3 regions of the Phyllobacterium sp. MT110 genome follow, and region 1 is predicted to be linked to each of the others. Evidence: riboswitches for the same ligand, from Rfam matches in the RefSeq annotation. Region 1 holds a riboswitch; each other region holds the start of a gene.
The links. Region 1 has a riboswitch for cobalamin ahead of AC1Q5O_RS01545 (DUF1636 family protein). Riboswitches for the same ligand answer to the same signal wherever they lie in the genome.

Region 1 (7,591 bases):
ACATGCCATGGCTCCAGCGCCTGCCGGATTTCCAGTTTCACACCCTCATTCTCGATTTCCCCGCAGAAGGGGAAGCGGAATTCCAGCTGGGCCTCGAACCATTCCGGGCGGAAATCAAAGCCGTTCTCGCGCAAATCGGCGAGAACATCGAGGAAATCCTGCCAGACATAGGCCGGCAGCATGAAACGGTCATGCAGCGCCGTGCCCCAGCGGACGAAACTGCCCTGAATCGGATTGTTCCAGAACCGGGCGATCAGCGCGCGGATCAGCAATTGCTGGGCAAGGCTCATGCGCGCATTGGGCGGCATCTCGAAACCGCGGAACTCGACCAGCCCGAGCCTGCCGGTCGGACCATCGGGGGAAAACAGCTTGTCGATGCAGATTTCCGAACGGTGCGTGTTGCCGGTGACATCCACCAGCAGATTGCGGAACAGCCGGTCGACCAGCCAGGGCAAAGGCGGCGTGCCCTCGCCCGGCCGGGGCACCTGCGAGAGGGCAATCTCCAGCTCGTAGAGACTGTCATGCCGCGCCTCGTCGATGCGCGGTGCCTGGCTGGTCGGCCCGATGAACAGGCCGGAGAACAGGTAGGACAGCGATGGATGGCGCTGCCAGTGCAGGACAAGGCTTTTGAGCAGATCAGGACGGCGCAGGAACGGGCTGTTGGCCGGTGTTTCGCCGCCGACCACCACATGGTTGCCGCCGCCGGTACCGGTATGGCGGCCATCGATCATGAACTTGTCGGCACCGAGCCGCGTCTGGCGGGCCTCCTCGTAGATTGCCGTTGTCGTTGCCACGCAGTCGCGCCAGTTGGCCGCCGGATGGATATTCACCTCGATCACGCCGGGATCGGGTGCAACGCGGATGACGTTGATGCGGTGATCCTGCGGCGGGCTGTAACCTTCGATATGGACCGGCAGCCCGAGCTTGTGGGCGGCAGCTTCCGCCGCCGCAACCAGTTCCAGATAGTCCTCGAGCGCCTCCACCGGCGGCATGAACACGCTGAGACGCCCGTCGCGCGGCTCGACCGATATGGCGGTGCGCACGGCCCCGCCGATTTCCCCCAGTTCCTGCTCGACCCGCTCCTGCTGGTTGCCTTCATCAGCAGTGAAAGAGGCAACCGCCAGGATGTTCTCACGCGCCTGCGGTGCCGGGTCCGGCAGCGCCCCGCGATCCACCGACGGATCGACCGGCACGATATAGGGATATTCCGAGGCCGGAACATGCGGCAGGGCGCCGAGCGGCAGCCGGTATCCGACGGGCGAATCGCCCGGCACCAGGAACAACTTGCCGCGCCGCGTCTTCCATTTTTCGCTGCGCCAGCGCGGGCCGGAGGCCTGGCTGTTCCAGCGCTGCACCGGCAGGACAAAACCGCTTGGGTCGGTCAGGCCCCGCTCGAAAACCCGGGCGATGCGGCTGCGCTCTTCCGGATCCTTGAGCCTGGAGTTGGACGGATCGACATTGTCGGGAAGGTTGCCCTCCTTGATGATCCATTCCGCCGGATCTTCATAGGCGGGCGCCACCATCTCTTCTTCAACGCCAAGCTCCTGCGCCAACGCGACGAGGAGTTTTCCGGCATCTTCCGGCTTGACGTCAGCCTTGCCGTTCTCCGGCGCGATCAGGTCGGGATTGACCCAGATCGGCTTGCCGTCCTTGCGCCAGTAAAGCGAGAACGTCCAGCGCGGCAGGCTCTCGCCCGGATACCACTTGCCCTGCCCGTAATGCAGAAAACCACCCGGCGCAAAACGCTCGCGCAGCCGCCGGATCAGCCTGTCGGCCTTTTCGCGCTTGGTCGGCCCGACCGCATCGGTGTTCCATTCGCCCGATTCGAAATCGTCGATGGACACGAATGTGGGCTCGCCGCCCATGGTCAGGCGTACATCCCTCTCGTTCAGGATCGCGTCCACCTTTTCGCCGAGCGCATCGAGCGCATTCCAGGATTCGTCGGAAAACGGCCTGGTGATGCGCGGGTGCTCGGATACGCGTGTCACGCGCATGTCGAAACCGAATTCCACATTGGCGAATTCCGCCATGCCGGAAATCGGTGCGGCGTTGCGGTAATGCGGCGTAGCGGCAAGCGGTACGTGGCTTTCGCCGGTCAGAAGCCCGGAGGTGGGGTCGAGGCCGATCCAGCCCGCCCCCGGCAGATAGACTTCGCACCAGGCATGCAGGTCGGTGAAATCCTTGTCGGTGCCGGCGGGACCATCGATGGCGACAAGATCAGGCTTCAGCTGGATGAGATAGCCGGAGACGAACCGCGCGGCAAAACCGAGATTGCGCAACACCTGCACCAGCAGCCAGCTTGAATCCCGGCACGATCCCGAGCGCAGGTTCAAGGTGGCGTCCGGCTCCTGAACCCCGGTTTCCATGCGGATGACATAGCCGATCTCGCGCTGGATACGTGCGTTGAGATCAACGACGAAATTCACCGTGTTCGTCGGGCTGCGATCGATGGTTGCAAGGAAAGCCGAAACCAGCGGTCCTGCCGGTTGCGGTTTCATATAGATCGACAGGTCGTCGCTGATCTCTTCGGGATAGCTGAACGGCCAGGTCTCGGCGACCGGTTCGACGAAGAAATCGAATGGATTATAGACGGTCATATCAGCGACGAGATCGACCTCGATCTTCAGCTCCGTCACCGGTTCGGGAAAGACGAAGCGGGCGAGGAAATTGCCGTAGGGGTCCTGCTGCAGGTTGACGAAATGATTGGCCGGACTGACTTTCAGGGAATGGCTGAGAACTTTTGTCCGGGAATGGGGTGCCGGCTGGAGCCGGATGATCTGCGGCCCGAGCATGATGGGCCGGTCATACCGGTAATGTGTCAGATGATAGACTGCTGCGTGAATTGCCATATCGCCTCAAAAGTCTGATTCAAAAAACTGCGGTTCCACAAATGCTCCCAGCACTCTAGCGCGTTACCGGCCAATTGAAATCTTTCATTTGCCAAAAATTTTGGCAGCTGTAAAAATTGCCGCATAAACGTGCTTGCAACTGCGCGGCTGGCCGCATAGCATTCGCGCCGATGGTTTCTTCCGCACGACAACGCGGGAGATGAAAAGGGAACACGGTGAGGCGTACCCAAAAGGGACCGAGACCGTGGCTGCCCCCGCAACTGTAAGCGGTGAGCGATGCCTGACATGCCACTGACCGGAAGGTCGGGAAGGCAAGGCGAAGCTGAGACCCGCGAGCCAGGAGACCTGCCATCTCATCTACAATTCGAACCGGACGGGGTGTGCCGGGAGCGATGCGATGTCCTCTCCCGCATTGTCGCGATGGTGCATTGGCCGCGTTCCCCTAACCTTTGTCCACAAGGCAAGGCACCGGCATGACCACGCCAAGACCCGACCACCAGATTATCGCCTGCACCCAGTGCAAGGCGGCTGACGGACTGTCACGACCGGGACAGACCCTTGCCCACAGGCTGTGGGCGGAACTCGATGGCCAGCTCGGCTATGAGGTGCGCGGTGTTGGCTGCATGGCGGGCTGCGAACGACCCTGCACCGTGGCGTTCCGGGCGCCCGGCAAGGCGCAATATCTCTTCGGCGATATCGATCCCGCCACGGACTTTGCCGATCTTCTGGACTTCGCCCGGATGTATCACGCGCTCGCCGATGGCTGGTCCAAAGCATCACAGCGCCCGCAAGGCCTTTGGGACAAGACACTCGCACGCATTCCGGCGCACCTATGACACACCGGGTATTGACCAATGTTATAACGTTACTATACGAGAACGGAGCGTCCGCGATAACACGACGTTTACCGGTTGGGATTTGACACCATGTGCCTTGCCTGCAGTCACGGATATCCGCCCATGAACCACGTCGCCCTGCGTGCCGACGAGGTGACGTTCCGCACCGCCGGCCAGACGCTGGTGGATGAGGTATCGCTCGACATCGCGCGCGGCGCGCGACTTGCCATTATCGGGCCGAACGGCGCCGGGAAATCCACGCTTTTGCGCATGCTGGCCGGGCTGCAGCGCCCCTCCTCCGGCAGCATCCATCTCGACGGCGCGGCAATAGACCGGCTGCCGCCGAAGGAACGGGCCAGGAGATTTGCCTTCGTCGGCCAGACCGACATGCCGGACCCGCAATTGCTGGTGGACGATTATGTCTCCCTTGGCCGCATTCCGCACACCGGCACCCTGACCAAGGCGAAGGACCGGGATATCGTGACGGAAGCCCTGCTCCGCGCCGGGATCGCCGCGTTTTCGCGCCGTCCCATCGGCTCGCTCTCCGGCGGCGAAAGGCAGCGCGTGCAGCTGGCGCGCGCCATCGCCCAGCAGCCGGACATCCTGTTTCTCGACGAACCCACCAATCACCTCGACCCGAAGGCGCGCAGCGAACTGCTGGCGCTCGTCGCCGGTCTCGATGTGACTGTTATAGCGGTGCTGCACGACCTGCCGCTGGTGGCGCCGTTTGCAACCCACGTCGCCGTCATGCATGCCGCCCAGCTTGTCGCCGCCGGCACGCCCGACGAAACGCTGACGCCGCGCATCGTCAGCGATGTCTTCGATCTCGATGTCCTGCGCCTGCGCCATCCGTCGCAGGATCGCGACCTCATGGTGTTCGAAGCACCCGGACCAACCACAAAACAAACTGCTCAGCTACGGAGAATTTGATGAAAAGAATGCTGCTCGCCCTCGCCTTGTCGGCGCTGTCCGCCCCCGCATGGGCGTTTCCCGTGACGGTCGACAGTTGCGGCAAGCCCGTAACCTTCGAGGCCGCACCCAAGCGTGCGGTCATCCAAGACATCAACATGAGCGAAATGGCCTTCGCCCTGCACCTGCAATCCTCGATGGTCGGGGTTTCGGGCATTACCGGCTGGTACAAGCTGGACAACGCCTTCAAGAAGCAGCTGGGCACCATTCCCGAGCTTGCGCCGAAATATCCCACCCTTGAAAATCTCATTGCGGCGGAACCGGATTTCTTCTTCGCCGGCTGGAATTACGGCATGAAGCCGGGTGGCGAAGTCACCCCCGACACGTTGGCGCCGCACGGCATCAAGACACTTGAACTGACCGAAAGCTGCATCCATCTCGACAAGTCCCGGCCCGCCGCCACCATGGACCTGCTTTATGGCGACATGGAAAAGCTCGGCAAGATTTTCGATAGGGAAGAGGAAGCCAACACACTGGTCAGCGGCTGGAAGACAGAACTCGCGGCGATCAAGACAAAGATCGGCGACAAGAGCGGCACCCGCGTCTTCCTCTACGATTCCGGCGAGGACAAGCCGTTTACAGCGGGCAAATTCGCCATTCCGACGGCAATGATCAGCGAAGCCGGCGGCACCAACATCATGGCCGATCTCGACACCAGCTGGGGCACCACCTCGTGGGAAACCGTGGCGACGCGCAATCCGGAATTCCTCGTCCTCCTCGATTATCAGGATGATGCGGGCTACCAGAAGCTGCTCGACTTCCTCAAATCGCATCCGGCAATGAAGGAAACCGACGCCGTCAAGAACAACCGCTTCGTCGCCCTGCGCTATGCGGAACTGACGCCCGGACCGGCCAATATCGAGGCCATCGCCAAGATGGCCAAGGCCATGCATCCGGAAGCATTCTGAGTGCATCTGCCTTTCCGTCAGCATCTGACCCTCATGACGGGGGTGATGGCCATTCTGGCCCTCGCCCTCGTGTCGATTGCCTATGGGGCAACGGTCATTCCGCTCGGTGATGTCCTGCACGCCCTCGCCCATGCCGCCGGCCTCTCCGATACCGCCGTCAATGGTCCGGTCGGCAAGATCATCGTCGACCTGCGCCTGCCGCGGGTCATCCTTGCCATCTGCGTTGGGGCCGGGCTCGGCATCATCGGCGCCCTGCTGCAGACCGTCACCCGCAACGATCTCGCCGATCCGTTCCTGTTCGGCCTTTCCAATGGTGCGGCGGCGGGAGCAGTCTCGGTGATCACGGTCATCGGCGACCGCTTCGGCATCTGGACCCTGCCGATTGCCGCCTTCAGCGGCGGCATGCTGGCGGCCATCGTCGTGCTGATGCTGGTGCGGCGCGTGCAGGGACAGGGGCCGGAACGGCTGATCCTGGCGGGCCTTGCCGTCTCGTTCCTGTTTGCTGCGCTGACCAATTACATGGTGTTTGCCGGTGACCAGCGCGCCGCGCATTCGGTGATGTTCTGGACGCTCGGCGGCCTCGGTCTTGCCCGCTGGGAGAACCTGCCGCTGGCCCTCACAGGGCTTGCCGCCATCCTGGTCTACGCCCTGTACAACCACCGCAATCTCGATGCGCTGCTGGCCGGCGAAAACACGGCGGAAAGCCTTGGCATAAGGGTGACGCGCCTGCGCAACACGGTGTTCATCGTCTGCGCCTTCTCCACCGCGATCTTTGTCTCGGTGGCGGGCGTCATCGGCTTTGTCGGCCTGATGATCCCGCACATTGCCCGGCGTTTTTCCGGTCAGCTGCATGCGGGACTGATCGTCACCTGCGCCGTGCTCGGCGCCCTGCTGATCCTGCTCAGCGACCTCGCGGCCCGTCTGCTGCTGGCGCCGCAGGAATTGCCCATCGGTATCGTTACCAGTTCCATCGGCGCGTTTTTTGTGGTGACGATCCTGTTGAGGAAGCGACCGGGGTAACCGGTGATCGGATGGCAACAGCACAGTGCGTGGTTCGACGAGCTCACCATGAGGGAGGGTATGCATTGCAGGGAATTACACTCTGCAACCTTCGCCATTGATCTTGGACCAATCCACATCCCTCATGGTGAGCTTGTCGAACCACGCACCACGCACAATGGCATTGCGATCAGACTATAGCTTTCCCCAGGCCACAAAATCCGGATTGGCGAAATCGGCATCGTCGGCCTGATTGCGACGGCCATAGGTCAGCGGATTGCCGTCCAGCGTGAGCGTGATCCCGCCCGCAGCCCGCAGGACCGCATCGCCCGCCGCCGTATCCCATTCCATGGTCCGGCCGAAACGCGGGTAAATATCGGCCTCGCCGCGCGCCAGCAGGCCGAATTTCAGTGACGACCCGACGGACACACAGTCAGCAATACGGAATTTTTCCAGATAGGCATCGGTTTCCGGCGTGCGGTGCGAGCGGCTGGCAACGGCAATGAGATCGTCCGGACTGGTGCGGCAGCCTATGGCTTTGCGTGCGGTGACCCCGCCGCCCTCGCCGATAGCAACTTCCTGTGCACCGGCAGTGCCGCCCGTGAACAGCACACCGCGGACGGGGGCATAGACAACGCCGAGAACGGGCGCTGCGTTTTCGATCAGCGCAATGTTGACGGTGAAATCACCGTTGCGGCTGACAAATTCCCGCGTTCCGTCGAGCGGATCCACCAGATAGAAGCGCGCGCCGAGATCGCCGGGCACGTGCCCGCCGGAGATTTCCTCTTCCGCCACGACGGGTATATCAGGCGTCACCCTGCGCAGAGCCGCCAGGATGATGGCTTCGGCGGCATGATCGGCTTCCGTGACCGGCGACTGGTCATCCTTCAGCGCGAAATCACAGCCCTCAGCGTAAATGCGCAGGATTTCCTGTCCGGCGGCAATGGCCGCTGTTTCCAGGACGGCAAGCAGGCTCGAGTGGTCGAGGGTTGTAAGGGTTGGTGTCATGCACCCCCCTCTGTCCTGCCGG
Region 2 (7,591 bases), 1.9 Mb from region 1:
GCTGGCAACGCGGGCGCCGGGCGAATGGTGGGCGATGATGGATGAAGTCTTCCATTTGGATTGAGGAATACAAATGAACAACCGTCCTTTCACCCCCCTCTGGGCTGCCGCCCATCTCCCCCACAAGGGGGGAGATCAGCCTGCATTGCCGTCTTCGCGAAAATTGAAACATTTCCTAGTGTGCAAAGGTGTTGATGCCAATGTGATCTCCCCCCTTGTGGGGGAGATGCCCGGCAGGGCAGAGGGGGGTATCTGAAGCGTGCAAACACCTGCAAAACCCTTCAATCCATCCACCCTGCAGCAAAGCTGGCCGCTTCCGGCGACGCCGCGCCCCATCGTGACCTTCGGGGCGGGCAGCATTGTCGGCGATGCGCATTATCCGGCCTACCGGAAAGGCGGCTTTCCCATCGCCGGTCTGTTCGATCCCGATCAGGCGAAGGCCGCGGAAATTGCCGCTGAATGGAATGTGACTGCCTATGCATCGGTGGCGGAAGCCGCGGCCGTCGAAAACGCCATTTTCGATCTGGCCACGCCGCCCGCGCGCCATGCGGACGTGCTGAAAGCCCTGCCGGAGGGTTCCTTTGCCCTGATCCAGAAACCGATGGGCAGCGATCTTGTGCAGGCCTCGGAAATTCTTGCGATCTGCCGGGAGCGCAACATCACCGCCGCCGTCAATTTCCAGCTGCGGTTTGCCCCGATGATGCTGGCGCTGAAGGACGCGATCGCGCAGGGCTGGCTGGGCGAGGTCATCGATTTCGATGCCTGGCTGGCGCTCGACACGCCATGGTCGCTGTGGCCGTTTCTCAACGGTCTGCCGCGTGTCGAGATCGCCATGCATTCGATCCACTACATCGATGTGATCCGCGAGATTCTCGGCAATCCGCTGGGCGTGCACGCGAAGACGCTGGGACATCCCGGCCACGCGGTGGCGCAGACGCGGACGAGCGCGATCCTGGACTATGGCGATCGGGTGCGCTGCTCGCTGTCGATCAATCACGACCACAAATTCGGCCGCACATTCCAGGCCTGCGAGTTCCGCATCAGCGGCACCGAAGGCGCCGCCTATGTGAAGCTCGGGGTCAATCTCGACTATCCGCGCGGTGAACCGGACGCGTTGATGATCTACCCGAAGGGCGGCTCCGATTGGATCAATGTTCCGCTGCAAGGCGCATGGTTTCCCGATGCCTTTGTCGGGCGCATGGCCAATCTGCAGCGCTTTGCTAGCGGCGAGGACAAGGCGCTGGTGAGTTCGGTCGAAGACGCCTGGCATACCATGGCGCTGGTCGAAGCCGCCTATCAATCAAGTGCATCGCCGGCGACACCGCTGGCGCGAAAGCCGGAGGCGTGAATGTCTGAACAGGCCATCTATTTTGAGGATTATGCCATCGGCCATGTGCGCACCACGACGGGCCGCACGATCACCGAAACCGATTTCGTCGTGCATGCGGGCCATACCGGGGATTTCTTCCCGCACCATATGGATGCCGAATTTGCCAAGACCACGCCGTTCGGCCAGCGGGTTGCCCACGGAACGATGATCTTTTCCATCGGTGTCGGCCTCACCGCCAGCCTGATCAACCCTGTGGCCTTCTCCTACGGTTATGATCGTCTGCGATTCGTGCGGCCGGTCTTCATCGGCGACACGATCCGCACGCGCGTGACCATCAGCGCCAAGGAAGACGATCCGAAACGCCCCGGGAGCGGGCGCGTGGTCGAGCGCTGCGAAGTTCTCAATCAACGTGATGAAGTCGTGCTTGCGGCGGACCATATCCTGATCGCCGAGCGCAGAACAACTTGATATGACGGGCACCTCAATGTGCCAAATGGAGGTTTGAAATGACGGGTAAGCTTGCAGGCAAGCGGGTTTTGATCACAGCGGCAGGGCAGGGCATCGGCCGGGCTTCAGTGCTGGCTTTTGCGCGGGAAGGCGCGATCGTCAATGCCACTGACATCAACCAGCAATTGCTCGACGCGCTGCCGAAAGAGGCGGGGATCAAACCGCGCAAGCTGGATGTATTGAAAACCGAAGAGGTCAATCAGGTTGCGGGCGAGATCGGTCCGATTGACGTGCTCTTCAACTGCGCCGGGTTCGTCCATGGCGGCTCAATCCTCGAAATGCCCGATGCGGATCTGGATTTCGCCCTCGATCTGAATGTCCGGGCCATGATCCGCACGATCCGCGCCGTTCTGCCTGGGATGATCGAGCGCGGGGATGGGGCGATCATCAACATGTCGTCGGTGGCCAGCAGTGTGAAGGGCGTACCGAACCGTTTTGCCTATGGCGTTACCAAGGCGGCGGTGCTCGGCCTGACCAAATCGGTGGCGGCCGAATACATCACGCAGGGCATCCGCTGCAACGCGATCTGCCCCGGCACGGTGGAAAGCCCGTCGCTGGAACAGCGCATGCGCGCTGGCGGTGACTACGAAGCCGCGCGCGCGGCTTTCATTGCGCGCCAGCCGATGGGCCGTCTCGGCCTGCCGGAGGAAATTGCCGACCTTGCCGTCTATCTCGCCGGTGCGACCTACACGACGGGGCAGGCTTACAATATCGATGGCGGCTGGACCGTCTAGGAGACTTTGCCAATCCACCCTGATGGGCATCTGATGCGATTTTCTGCGCTTCCGGTGCTCATGGACGAAAATGTCCACTGCGCTCCGGTTCTCGAAAACCGCACCAGCTCCCTCATCAGGATGAATTGTCAGAAGCCTCCTCCCATGCAATCGGAAGGAACAGACGATGAAATTTCTACGCTATGGCGAACCGGGACAGGAAAAGCCCGGCGTGCTGGATGCCAAGGGGCACATCCGCGATCTCTCCGGCAAGGTGAACGATCTTGCCGGGACCGTGCTCGACCCGGAAGCGCTGGCAAAATTGTCGGCGCTGGATTTAGAGAGCCTGCCGCGGGTCGGCGGCAATCCGCGCCTCGGCCCCTGCGTTGCCGGAACCGGAAAATTCATCTGCATCGGCCTCAACTATGCCGACCACGCGGCGGAATCCGGCATGGCCGTTCCGCCGGAGCCGGTGATTTTCATGAAAGCCACATCGGCGATATCGGGCCCGAATGACGATCTGGTCATCCCGCGCGGTTCGGAAAAGACCGACTGGGAAGTCGAGCTTGGCATCGTCATCGGCCGCGCGGCAAAATATGTCAGTGAGGCCGAGGCGCTGGATTATGTCGCGGGGTACTGCACCGTGCACGATGTCAGCGAGCGCGCCTTCCAGACGGAGCGGGCAGGGCAATGGACCAAGGGCAAATCCTGCGACACGTTCGGTCCGACCGGCCCCTGGCTGGTGACGAAAGATGAAGTGGCCGACCCGCAGAACCTCGGCATGTGGCTGAAGGTCAATGGTGAGACCATGCAGAACGGCTCGACCCGGACCATGGTCTACGGCGTTGCCTTCCTCGTCTCCTATCTCAGCCAGTTCATGTCGCTGCATCCCGGCGACATCATCTCGACCGGGACGCCGCCCGGCGTCGGCATGGGCATGAAGCCACCGCGCTACCTTAAGGCAGGTGACGTGATCGAGCTGGGCATTGACGGCCTTGGCACCCAGAAACAGGTGGCACGCGCCGACGTCTAACGCGTGCTGACCCGCAACATTATTCAAGAGGCATATTGTGACCCGCATTACCGATCTTCGCGTCTTCGACGTCCGCTTTCCCACCTCGCAGAGCCTGGATGGATCGGACGCCATGAACCCGGACCCGGATTATTCCGCCGCCTATGTCATCCTCGATACGGACAACACGGCTTTGTCCGGCCATGGGCTGACCTTCACCATCGGTCGCGGCAATGAAATCTGCTGCCTGGCGATTGAAGCGATGAAGCATCTCGTCGTTGGGCTGGAACTGGACTGGGTGAAGGAAAATCCCGGCCGCTTCTGGCACTTCATCACCGGCGACAGCCAGTTGCGCTGGATCGGGCCCGACAAGGGTGCGATGCATCTGGCGACGGGCGCGGTGGTCAATGCGGTCTGGGACTTGCTTGCCAAGGAGGCGGGCAAGCCGGTCTGGCAGCTGGTCGGCGAGATGACGCCGGAAGAAATCGTCGATATCGTCGACTTCCGCTACCTGACCGACGTGCTGACGCGCGAGGAAGCACTCGCCATCCTGCGCAAGGCGGAGAGCGGCAAGAAGGAGCGGATCGCCACGCTGCAGGCGGAAGGCTATCCCTGCTACACCACCTCGGCAGGCTGGCTTGGCTATTCCGATGAAAAGCTGCGTCGCCTCTGTCAGGAAGCGGTCGACGCCGGTTTCAACCACATCAAGATGAAGGTCGGCCGCGATCTTGAAGACGATATCCGCCGCCTGACCATTGCCCGCGAGGTGATCGGGCCGGACCGTATCCTGATGATCGATGCGAACCAGGTCTGGGAAGTGGGCGAGGCCATCGACTGGGTCAACAAGCTTGCCTTCGTCAAGCCGTTCTTCATCGAGGAGCCGACCAGCCCGGATGACGTGGCGGGCCACCGTAAGATCCGGCAGGCAATCAAGCCTGTGAAGGTCGCGACCGGCGAGATGTGCCAGAACCGCATCATGTTCAAGCAGTTCATCGCCGAAGGCGCCATCGATGTGGTGCAGATCGATTCGTGCCGGATGGGCGGCCTCAATGAAGTGCTGGCCGTGCTGCTGATCGCCGCCAAATATGAACTGCCTGTCTGGCCGCATGCGGGCGGTGTCGGCCTGTGCGAATATGTGCAGCATCTGTCGATGATCGACTACATCGCCGTGTCGGGGACGAAGGAGGGGCGGGTGATCGAATATGTCGACCATCTGCACGAACATTTTGTCGATCCCTGCAACATCCGGGATGCCGCCTATATGCCGCCGTCGCTGCCGGGTTTCTCGATTGAAATGAAACAGGCGTCGATCGAGGAATATCTCCACCGGCCATAGGAAAAGGGGCGGGGCTTCATCAGTCTGACAAAGAGCTGTCCTATGGCGATTGCATCGTCTTCTCTCGTCACGGGGTTTCCATGCTCGACCTGATCAAGCCTTCGCTCGCCCGCTTTGCCGCCAGCCTGCACCCGGAACCGCCGGTGCATCTCGGCCGGCGCTACAACGGCGCGGGCGTCTTTCAGCCGGAACCCGGCAATACGGTGGTCTGCCATCTGGTGAAGGGCTCCGAGTCGGAAGCCTCGGTCATTGCCGTGCGCGACCGGATTCTGGCGATGCCCGATGCCGGCCAACTGGCCTTTACCCCCGTCTCCAGCCTGCACATGACGCTGTTTCAGGGCATTATCGAATATCGCCGCCGCCCGTCCTATTGGCCGGATGATGTTCCACTGGAGACAAGCATCGACGACATGACGCGGCTTTACGTGGATCGCCTTCAGGATTTCGAGGGATGCGGGCCGTTCAACGTCGAGGTGATCGATGTCACGCCCGCAGGCCTGACCGTGGCCGGTGCGAGTGAATATGACGAGCGCATCATGCGCGCCTGGCGCGACGAACTGGCCGTGCCGTTCGGTTACCGGCATCCTGATCACGACACCTATGTCTTCCACATCACGCTGGCCTATCCGATCGCGCGGTTCCCGGACGAAAGGCTCGGGGCCTGGCAGGAACTTCTGGATGATTGCCTAGCATTCATCCGGCGTGAATCGCCGGTCATTGCGTTGAATCCGCCCGCATTCTGCAGTTTTGCCGATATGAATCATTTCGAGGAACTGGTGGTTCTGGATTGAACCGGAGGCCGTTTGATCGCCAATCTGCGACATAGTGTACACGCGCCCGGCGTGTCGTCTTACGTAAATGCGATGTCGTTTCCGCACCTATTCTTTTTGGGTGCCGGATGCTTTTATCGGGGCACTTGAGGTGCCGCTTTTCTAGGGAAGCGGAGAATTGGGAAGCCGGTCGGAAACCCGGCGCTGCCCCCGCAACGGTAGTGGAGTGAAACACGGCATAACAGCCACTGGGTCACAACCCCGGGAAGGCGTCGTGACAGCCGATACGGCAACTCCAGAGCCCGGAAACCAGCCTCGGTACCAAAAACCGACTGATCGCGGTGGGCGATCAAGGAGCATGATTCTGTGCGGGCACCAGCCGGTGGCTGGCCGTGCAGGCGTTCTTCCTCCGTCACCACCAGTCAGTTCTTTCGCAACATCGAGGCGAGGACACGACATGGATATACGCAACGAACTGCTCCGGAACCTGAGAAACCGGAAACCCGGCTACGGCCTTGAACAGTCTTTCTATTCCGATCCGGATTATTTCCGGCTGGATATGGAGAACATCTTTTATCGCGACTGGCTGTTCATCGGCCATGATTGCGAAGTCGCCAAGCCCGGCAACTTCTTCACGGTGCAGGTCGGCGACTATCCCGTGGTCATCGTGCGCGACCGCCAGGGCCAGATCCGGGCTTTTCACAATTCCTGCCGCCATCGCGGCTCGCGCGTCTGCTCAGCCGAGCGCGGCACGTCGGCCAAGCTCGTCTGCCCCTATCACCAGTGGACCTACGAGCTTGACGGGCGCCTGCTGTTCGCCCGCCAGATGGGCGATGATTTCGACGCCAGCCAGCACAGTCTGAAGCCGGTGCAGTGCGAAAGCGTCGGCGGTTACATCTTCATCTGCCTGGCGCAGAATCCTGTCGATTTCAGCGCGACGCGCGCATTGATCGAACCCTATCTCGCGCCGCACCACCTCACCGAAACCAAGGTCGCCTATCAGAGCACCATCGTCGAAAAGGGCAACTGGAAGCTGGTCTGGGAAAACAACCGCGAGTGCTATCACTGCGTGGCCAATCATCCCGAGCTGTGCAAGACCTTCCCGGAAGCGCCGAGTGTGAGCGGTGTCCAGGGCGCCGCAGACGATCCGGAAATTGCCGCGCATTGGCAGCGCTGCGAAGCGGCAGGCCTGCCCAGCATTTTCCGCATGTCCGATGATGGCCAGTACCGCGCCACCCGTGTGCCGCTGCTGCGCGATGCGGAAAGCTATACGATGAGCGGGCGCCGCGCCGTCGGCCGGCAGCTCAGCGACAGTGTCAACGAGAAGCAGATCGGCTCGCTGCTGCTGTTCCATTACCCGACCACCTGGAACCATATCCTCGGCGACCATGCCATTTCCTTCCGCGTGCTGCCGCTCGGCCCGGATGAAACGCAGGTCACCACCAAATGGCTGGTGCACAAGGATGCGGTCGAGGGCGTGGATTACACCATCGAGGAACTGACGCATGTCTGGCTCGAGACCAATGACCAGGACCGCCGGATCGTCGAGGAAAACGCCTTCGGCATTCGCTCGCCCGCCTACGAGCCCGGACCCTATTCGCCCGAGCATGAAGGCGGCGTGCTGCAATTCCTCGAATGGTACTGCAGGTTCATGGAAGAGCGTCTCTCCGGCGGCGATACGCGGCTCAGCAAGGTAGCATAGGTACACAATGAACATGGGCGTTCCTCAGTCTTACCCGCACCTCGACCAGATGCAGCCATGGAATGACCGGCTGCATCTGCTGGAGTGTCTGTCGATCATCGAGGAAGCGCCGAATGTGAAGACCTTCACATTCCGTTCCGACAACCAGAACTGGTTCCGCTATGAGCCGGGCCAGTTCATGACCTTCGAGCTGCCGGTGCAGCCCGAAGCCGTCCTGCGCA
Region 3 (7,591 bases), 730 kb from region 1:
TGAACGTGGTGCCGCTGCGCCTGCCGCCGCTGCGTGAGCGCGGCGAGGATATTCCCGATCTCGTCCGGCATTTCTTCAAGATGGCGGCAAAGGACGGCCTGCCGGAAAAACGCATCACCGCCGATGGCCTCGACCTGATGCGCCGCTATCCCTGGGCCGGCAATGTGCGCGAGCTGGAAAATCTGGTGCGCCGTCTCGCCGCGCTTTATCCGCAGGAAGAAATCAATGCGGATGTAATCGAGGCGGAACTCAAGGCCGACCTGCGGCCGGCGGAACCGTCCTCGACGTCGATGTCCAACGAGGACATCACTATCGCTCAGGCGGTGGAACTCAACATGCAGCGCTACTTCCTCTCCTATGGCGATGATCTGCCGCCGGTCGGGCTCTACCAGCGCGTGCTGGAGGAAGTGGAATACCCGCTCATCCTCTCATGCCTGACCGCTACCCATGGCAACCAGATCAAAGCAGCGGAACTGCTCGGGCTCAACCGCAACACGCTGCGCAAGAAAATCCGCGAGCTGGGTGTGAACATCTACAAGAACACCAAGAACGATCTGGGCCGTTGATTCATCAGTTCGCTGATTGAGCGGCGGATTTAAATGTTGGTTTTCCCAGAGCTTGCTATTTTGTACAAACGGGATCGTACGCGTGTACGATCCCGTTTTTGCATTTATTCAGCCTTGAATGTCTGATCAACTGAAAGCTCTACTCTTTCATCGCAGGCCATTGTGGCGAAGTATCGTCCTATGCGCTTGCCATCACTTTTAACGTAAACCGTGACTTCCCAGCCGCGGATGCCAGAATTGTATCCAAAATCCTCATCCAGTTCGAGATCATCGTACTGAAAGCCATTTTTTGCAATTTTAGTGACGTAAGAAAGTATGCCGTACTTAACTGTTGCGGTTGGCATCTCCGGGCATTGCGTTGTTCTGTCCCTGAGCAATGGGATGCCATAGACGACAAATACGGCAAACAAGAACACCACCGCCACGATGGTCCCCGTTACGCCCAGGACCCATTTCAATAGTTTCCGCATCAATGCCCCTCCCAGGAGATGGGAATGGAGCCTGGCATTGATATGTCATAGTTCGTGCCCGGCAAGAGATTTACTGTTCTTGTGAACAACTCTTGCATCATCCTGTGGTGCGTGAATCATACGTGTCGTTCCACGCGCGAACTTCCCCCTGTCTACTCCCCGCCCAACCGGTGAATGAATTGCCGGGACTACTGTCTTCCCAAGCTTTAATGATGATTGGTTTCAAGACTATCGTTTCAGGCATGCTCAAATCTCCTTGTTAAAAATAAAATCATCAAAATGAAAATCCACTTCGCCAATTCATACGGGACAGACGCAAAAAACAAAGGACGTCATCACGTTTGAATCAGGCCGGGAGAATGGGATTCTGCGTATTAAATGCTCTAAATATCACACATTATTGATAAATATGATTATAATAGTCAAGAAATAAATGCGGCGCGTTGTTGATGACTTCCTTTGTGGGGAAGAATGCCGGCCGAGGCGATCGGCGGGCTTCCGTGAATCCGGTTGAAATCGGTTCTATCCTCGCTCCGCATTTCCAGAAAATAGCCGCAATCGCACGCCGCACCACGGATAGCAAGTGGTCTTTGCCCGTTATCGATCGTATAATTATCTGACTAACTATACTTCCTGCTTGAGCCATCAAGCCCAGCACGGCCACTTGATCCTAGAGCGGCCCCTTGAACACGAAGAATGCGCCGCCGCAGATCATGGCGAAGCCGACGAGGTGGTTGATCGTGATTTTTTCACCAAGATACATCACTGAAAACCCGGCAAAGACCAGAAGCGTGATCACTTCCTGGATGGTCTTCAACTGGGCGGCCGAATAGATCTCGTGACCGTAGCGGTTCGCCGGTACCGCAAGGCAGTATTCGGCAAAGGCGATCATCCAGCTGATGAAGATGACCAGGAAAAGCGGCCGGTCCGCGAATTTGAGATGGCCATACCAGGCAAATGTCATGAAAACATTTGAGCCGAGCAGCAGCAGGATGGGGCGGATATAATCAAAGGAGGGCATGAAGTGTCCTTGGTTCTCAGCGTCTTTGGGCAGGGAATGCAGTAACGTTCAAACGGTCAAAACGATCTGGACAGCAGGCTTACGTCAAGTCGCGCACAGCGGAAAGGGCGATCTGGGGTTTGGCGGCAAGACATGCGCGGTGTGACCTAAAGGCCATAGCCTTGATCAGGCGTTGACGGGCTGTCGTGGCGGGCGTGTCAGACGGATGAGGGCAAAAACCGCCGAAGCAAGCAGCATCGCGAATCCCAGGAAGGAAAACAGGCTGGTCAGGTGTCCAGGCACATCGCCCCAACGCGGTCTGATGATGTCAGCCGTGTTGTAGGGATCGCCGCTATACTGGCACATGACGAAAGAGCCGCCATTGTGCACAAGTGTGGCATCGAGATCGGAGACCAGGGTACTGACGGCGTCCCGGTGTTCAGGCATGTCACGCATATACACAAGCACAGCCTTCGTCGCAGCAAGATAGGCGTGCGAACAGGCATTGAACGGGCTTTGCTCATCCGCAATGCTGCCGGGGACAATGCCCCAGAGACAATAGCTGTATTGGATATTGGTGTAGTTCAGCAGCCGCCGGAATTTCTCATCGGTGCGGGTCATGCGGGCCGCCAGATCGAGGATCGGCTTGCGGTAGTCGGCGATAACCGCCATTTCACCATGGGACAGGCTTGGAATGGAAATGCCCGACGTATCGGTACCGGCGCTGCTGCGGTGCGCCCATCCGCTTGCGGTTTGCAGCATGAACAGGCATGCGACCAGAGCCAGAAGCCAGCCTGCCGGGCATCCCATGGGGATATCGAAGCGTTGCGGTCTCATGACAGTCCCATCGGCAGCGGAAGCCTGAACGCCCGCGGGCGTTCAGAAATGGCGCGACTGCGCTCAGCGTGCCGCATGCAGGCGATAGCGCGGACGCTGTCCGGCCAGAACCCGTTCAGCCAAAGCGCCGAAGAGCAGACCAAGCGTTGTCCAGACGATCACATGGATGCCCAGCGATGCGACGCGGAAATTCCAGAGAACGGTCGGTGAGAACTGTTCGGGAACTTCATTGATGGCGGGAAGCGCGTATTGCACCAGCGCAATGAACACGACATAGGCTGCACCGGCCATCAATGTCGCGTTCCATGCGCCGTGCTGGGCATAAAGGCGCTTTGCCAGACCCACAGCCGCCGCAAGGGCACCGAGCGAAACCACCAGCATGACGAAGAACAGTTCCGTTCTGGCCCCGATGGTATCCGGGCTGCCAACCGCAGGCGGATTCATCGGGTACTTGATGCAGGGAACGAGAACAATTGCCACAAAACCTGCGAGCGCCAGCAGGGCCGCCGTACTACGCGGGCTGAGGGAACTGACCCGGCCATGCACGAAGGCAAAGACCAGGGAGAACAATCCGCCAAGTGCGGCACTGTAGACGACAATGCCGGTAAACAGGCCGATGCCGGCCTGTGTCGCCCGTGTGACAAGCTCCGGTTCAGCCGCTGCGCCGGCCGCCTGGCTCATCTTTTCCTCGAAGGCAATGGCATGATCAACCTGCGGTTCGCCGAATACCCGGGCAAACCCGAACGCCAACAACCCGGCGATGACCCCTGCGATCATGCCGCGGATCAAAAGATCTCTTGTCATTGTTTCGTTTCCTCAGTGGCAGGGAAAACCGAGGAGATGGCGGCCGTCATGAACGAATTCGTGCACATACATGCCCGAGAAGAGCGACATCGCACCTTCTTCCGCACCAATGAAATAGATTGCGAGCAGCATGATCAGCCCGCCGAAAATGGCCCAGGGCAAGACTTCGCCAAGAGGAATGGGCGTGACGCCTGCTGACGGCGTAAGAGCGATATCGGACATGAATTTTCTCCCAGAATGACGCGTTCACTAACGGAATAAATGATGTTGCGGCCAGGGTCTGGCTTTCAATCAGTGAAAAAGGACTGATTAATTACAGTGGCGCGACCGCTCCGGAATTTCACCGGCTTCCAAACTCGCAACAGCACGGTTATATCTGTGCGCGCCGCAGACTGTCAATGAACGGTCTGCAGGCTGTTTACGGTTTTCTCCTGAGGGTTTTGAGGGATATTTTGGCCAGAGCCACGCGGTTGACCCTTGTTTGCCATGGCGCCACACCGGCGGTCCGCACAGGTGCTTTCCCCGCCGACGAAGCGCTTGAACCCGGGGAAGCCCAAAACCTGCAGGCCATTGCCGGGCATTTGCGCCGCGCGCACCATGTTTTGACCAGTCCGGCGCTGCGCGCCCGGCAAACCGCCGATGCCCTGGGTCTGGAATCCGTTGTCGATGCGGCGTTGGCGGATATCGATTACGGGAAATGGGCGGGGAGGACACTCGCCGCTGTCCACGAAGCTCACCCGGACGATGTGACGGACTGGATGAACAATCCCGCCTCGGCCCCGCATGGCGGCGAATCCATCCATGATTTTCTCGTCAGGATTGCAGATTGGATGAGCGCGCATATGCATGATGGCGGTCACACAGTCGTGGTAACACACGCTTCCGTCATTCGCGCCGCTGTTCTGAGCGTGTTGCAGGCACCGGATTCCGCATTCTGGCGCATCGATGTCGAGCCGCGCAGCTGTACGGAAATGAGCAGCGACGGCCGCCGGTGGATGCTACGCGCTGCCGCCTGCGTGCCGTCGCGCCCCACAGGGATTCTGCCATGATCCCGGCAAAAATCAGGCTTAGCTTTCGCCGCGCGGTCGCACCCTTTCTCCGGATCCGTCAAATCCGCCCGCTCACAGGAGTTCTCATGTCACGGCTCATTCGTATTTTTGCTGTCGCAACGGTCCTTAATGCCGGCCTGTTGGGGCAGGTATTGGCGCACGCCCATCTTGAATCGGCAGTTCCGGCCGAAAACGCCATCATGAAGGTCTCGCCCGTCGAGATCGATCTGACGTTTTCCGAGGGTTTGAACCTGAAATTCTCAGGTGCAACGATCACCGGCCCGGGCAAGGCGACCATATCGACGGGGCAGGCCAAACTGTCGATCAACAACCACAAGACACTGGTCATTCCGCTGTCGGCACCCCTCGCGTCGGGGGAATATACCGTGAACTGGACCGCACTTTCCACCGACGGTCACAAGACCAAGGGCAGCTATACATTCACCGTCAAACCCTGATGGGGTTGGAGACCACGCTTGTTCTGTGCAGGTTCGTGCACAATACGTCCACGATGTTCCTGTGGGGCGCGTTTGCCTACCTCGCACTGCTTGTGCCCAAACCCCTGGCGCTGGAGATCGGGGAGCGCCTGCGTCCTGCGAGCGGGATCGCGGTCTTTCTGGCTATCGGAACGATCTTTGCCGCGCTGCCGCTGCAGGCTGGAATGATCGGGCAGGGCTGGAGCGATGCCGTCGATCTCGGAACCATCCGGGACGTGCTGCTTGAGACAAGTGTCGGCCGCGGCTGGGCGATACAGGTCGCGGCGGCGCTGCTTTTGTTGCCCGCATTGGCTCTGTCGCCACCCCGCGCGCGCATCGCTCTTGCCATGGCTTCGGGGCTGCTCCTGGCAAGCCTGGCATTTTCCGGCCATGCCACAATGCGGGAGGGTTGGATCGGCGCGGCCCACCGTTTCAACGATATGGTGCATGTGCTCTCGGGCGGCGCGTGGATCGGAGCGCTGATACCGGTCGTGCTGATCCTTGGCCGGTTGCGCCAGGTGGAATGGCGTGGGGCCGCGCGAACGGCGCTCATGCGGTTTTCGTCGGCCGGTCATGCGGCCGTCGCATTGGTGATCGCATCCGGCGTGGTCAATACCACGCTTGTCCTTCGACGTCTGCCGGCTGATTGGACATCCCCCTATCAGGCCTTGCTGGTGCTGAAGATCATTCTGGTTGTGGTGCTGACCGGACTGGCCCTGATCAACCGGTATGTTTTCGTGCCGCGCATGCGCACCAGCGAGGCAGGTTCCATACGCGCCATACGGCTCGGAACCCTGACGGAGATCGCACTGGGCATTGTCGTGCTCGGGCTGGTTGCCTGGTTTGGCATGCTCGAACCCGTCTAGGTCGAAAAGTGTGAGGGGCATGTCACGTTCGATTGGGCTGTCTCGTCTTGGTGGCGCAAGACGAATTGCAGGCAATGACAGGAGACAGACACATGATCAGGAAAATCTTTCTCGCAGGCGCCAGCGGCGCGGTTGGCAGGCGGCTTGCACCGCTGTTGGTGGAGGCCGGATATGTGGTGACCGGCACCACGCGAAGCGCCGAGAAGGCCGCTTCCTTGCGCCAGATCGGGGTTGAGCCGGCCATTGTCGATGTTTTTGACGCCGAAAAACTCAAATCCGTTGTTGCTGAGGCCGAGCCCGATGTGATCATACATCAGCTCACGGATTTGCCGCATGGTGTCAGTCCAGCGGCGATGAAGGATTTCATCAGCCGCAATGCCCGCATCCGCAGCGAGGGAACCGCCAATCTCGTACAGGCGGCAAAAGCCGCGGGTGTCGGGCGTATCATCGCGCAGAGTATCGCCTGGGCCTACGCGCCGAAACCCGGTGTGTTCATCGAGACGGATCCGCTTGATCTGCACGCGGAAGAACCCCGTGCAACGACTGTCGCCGGTGTCGCGGCCATGGAACAGGCTGTGTTGAACGAGCCCGGCATGGAGGGCATTGTCCTGCGCTACGGCTTTTTCTACGGGCCGGGGACCGGCGTCGACATGCCGGCCAATCCGGATTTGCGCGTCCATGTCGATGCGGCCGCCAGCGCAGCACTCAAGGCTATCGAGCGCGGAGCAAGCGGTGCCTACAATGTTACCGAGACGGACGTTGTCGCCAACAGCGGGAAAGCCCGCCATGCGCTCGGTTGGGACGCCGCATTTCGCATTGACCGCCGCCCATAGACCCTCGCGATGACAGGCGCGAGGCGAATCGACAGACCGCCTCCCACAGAGTTGGGAGACGGGCAAAGCGCAATCTGGTTCTAGCACAGGTGGCAGAACCGGAATCCGGTGCCCGTTTTGACGGGAGTTTTAACCGTGCTTTCGTTTCAGCATGGGGTGCCATGCCCTATGCTGTGGCCAATCGTCAAAGAATGGCCCATGAAAAACGTGTCCGACCTGAACAGCAAATCTGCCGGCCGCGCCGGCAAGAATACGTTGGAAGAGCAGAGCAGGCAGGCTTTGCTCTCCAGCGCAGCCGGGCGTTCATCGAAAGCGGTAAAGCGCACAATGAGCCAGTATTTCAAGAGCTTGTCGGATGTTGATGCGGCCAGACATCACGTGGAGAAGGCCAGGCGCACCGCCGATGACAGCTTGAACCGGGCTAAAGCTGCACCAAAACCGCATGAAATCACCAACCCGGCCTTTGTTGCGCTGTTCGAGGCGCACCAGCATGATCGGGAGGTGCTTTTTGCCGCCATGCGCGCGCTTGACCGGGCTCAGGAAGTGCTGCAATCAGAGGCAGAAAAGACGGCATTTTTTGCCAGGGATGACGATCAGCCACGCTGAAAGTTGCAATCTATAGGTGAATAAACACACCACAAGATTGTATTTTACAGACTTTTGCTTTCCGCCGGCCTATCAATCCGCTGT

Region 2: linked by a shared signal. The riboswitch ahead of AC1Q5O_RS10990 (aromatic ring-hydroxylating oxygenase subunit alpha) and the one ahead of AC1Q5O_RS01545 (DUF1636 family protein) in region 1 are both predicted to bind cobalamin.
Region 3: linked by a shared signal. The riboswitch ahead of AC1Q5O_RS05465 (CbtB domain-containing protein) and the one ahead of AC1Q5O_RS01545 (DUF1636 family protein) in region 1 are both predicted to bind cobalamin.

What each region holds. Positions count from the first base shown of each region.
Region 1 is NZ_JBXAFE010000001.1:313,696-321,286, reverse strand. It holds gene AC1Q5O_RS01550 (transglutaminase family protein) at 1-2,849, opposite strand, end outside; cobalamin riboswitch at 3,004-3,216, shown strand; gene AC1Q5O_RS01545 (DUF1636 family protein) at 3,323-3,685, shown strand; gene AC1Q5O_RS01540 (ABC transporter ATP-binding protein) at 3,809-4,615, shown strand; gene AC1Q5O_RS01535 (ABC transporter substrate-binding protein) at 4,615-5,562, shown strand; gene AC1Q5O_RS01530 (FecCD family ABC transporter permease) at 5,596-6,582, shown strand; gene cysQ (3'(2'),5'-bisphosphate nucleotidase CysQ) at 6,757-7,569, opposite strand.
Region 2 is NZ_JBXAFE010000001.1:2,178,386-2,185,976, reverse strand. It holds gene AC1Q5O_RS11025 (L-rhamnose mutarotase) at 1-64, shown strand, start outside; gene AC1Q5O_RS11020 (Gfo/Idh/MocA family protein) at 260-1,348, shown strand; gene AC1Q5O_RS11015 (MaoC family dehydratase) at 1,349-1,798, shown strand; gene AC1Q5O_RS11010 (SDR family oxidoreductase) at 1,837-2,571, shown strand; gene AC1Q5O_RS11005 (fumarylacetoacetate hydrolase family protein) at 2,738-3,583, shown strand; gene AC1Q5O_RS11000 (L-fuconate dehydratase) at 3,621-4,898, shown strand; gene AC1Q5O_RS10995 (DUF1868 domain-containing protein) at 4,979-5,689, shown strand; cobalamin riboswitch at 5,801-6,000, shown strand; gene AC1Q5O_RS10990 (aromatic ring-hydroxylating oxygenase subunit alpha) at 6,126-7,370, shown strand; gene AC1Q5O_RS10985 (FAD-binding oxidoreductase) at 7,378-7,591, shown strand, end outside.
Region 3 is NZ_JBXAFE010000001.1:1,046,335-1,053,925, forward strand. It holds gene ntrC (nitrogen regulation protein NR(I)) at 1-566, shown strand, start outside; gene AC1Q5O_RS05445 (hypothetical protein) at 671-1,036, opposite strand; gene AC1Q5O_RS05450 (DMT family protein) at 1,707-2,057, opposite strand; gene AC1Q5O_RS05455 (hypothetical protein) at 2,223-2,873, opposite strand; gene AC1Q5O_RS05460 (CbtA family protein) at 2,937-3,677, opposite strand; gene AC1Q5O_RS05465 (CbtB domain-containing protein) at 3,690-3,899, opposite strand; cobalamin riboswitch at 3,932-4,082, opposite strand; gene AC1Q5O_RS05470 (histidine phosphatase family protein) at 4,076-4,726, shown strand; gene copC (copper homeostasis periplasmic binding protein CopC) at 4,813-5,184, shown strand; gene copD (copper homeostasis membrane protein CopD) at 5,184-6,068, shown strand; gene AC1Q5O_RS05485 (NAD-dependent epimerase/dehydratase family protein) at 6,161-6,901, shown strand; gene AC1Q5O_RS05490 (hypothetical protein) at 7,010-7,507, shown strand.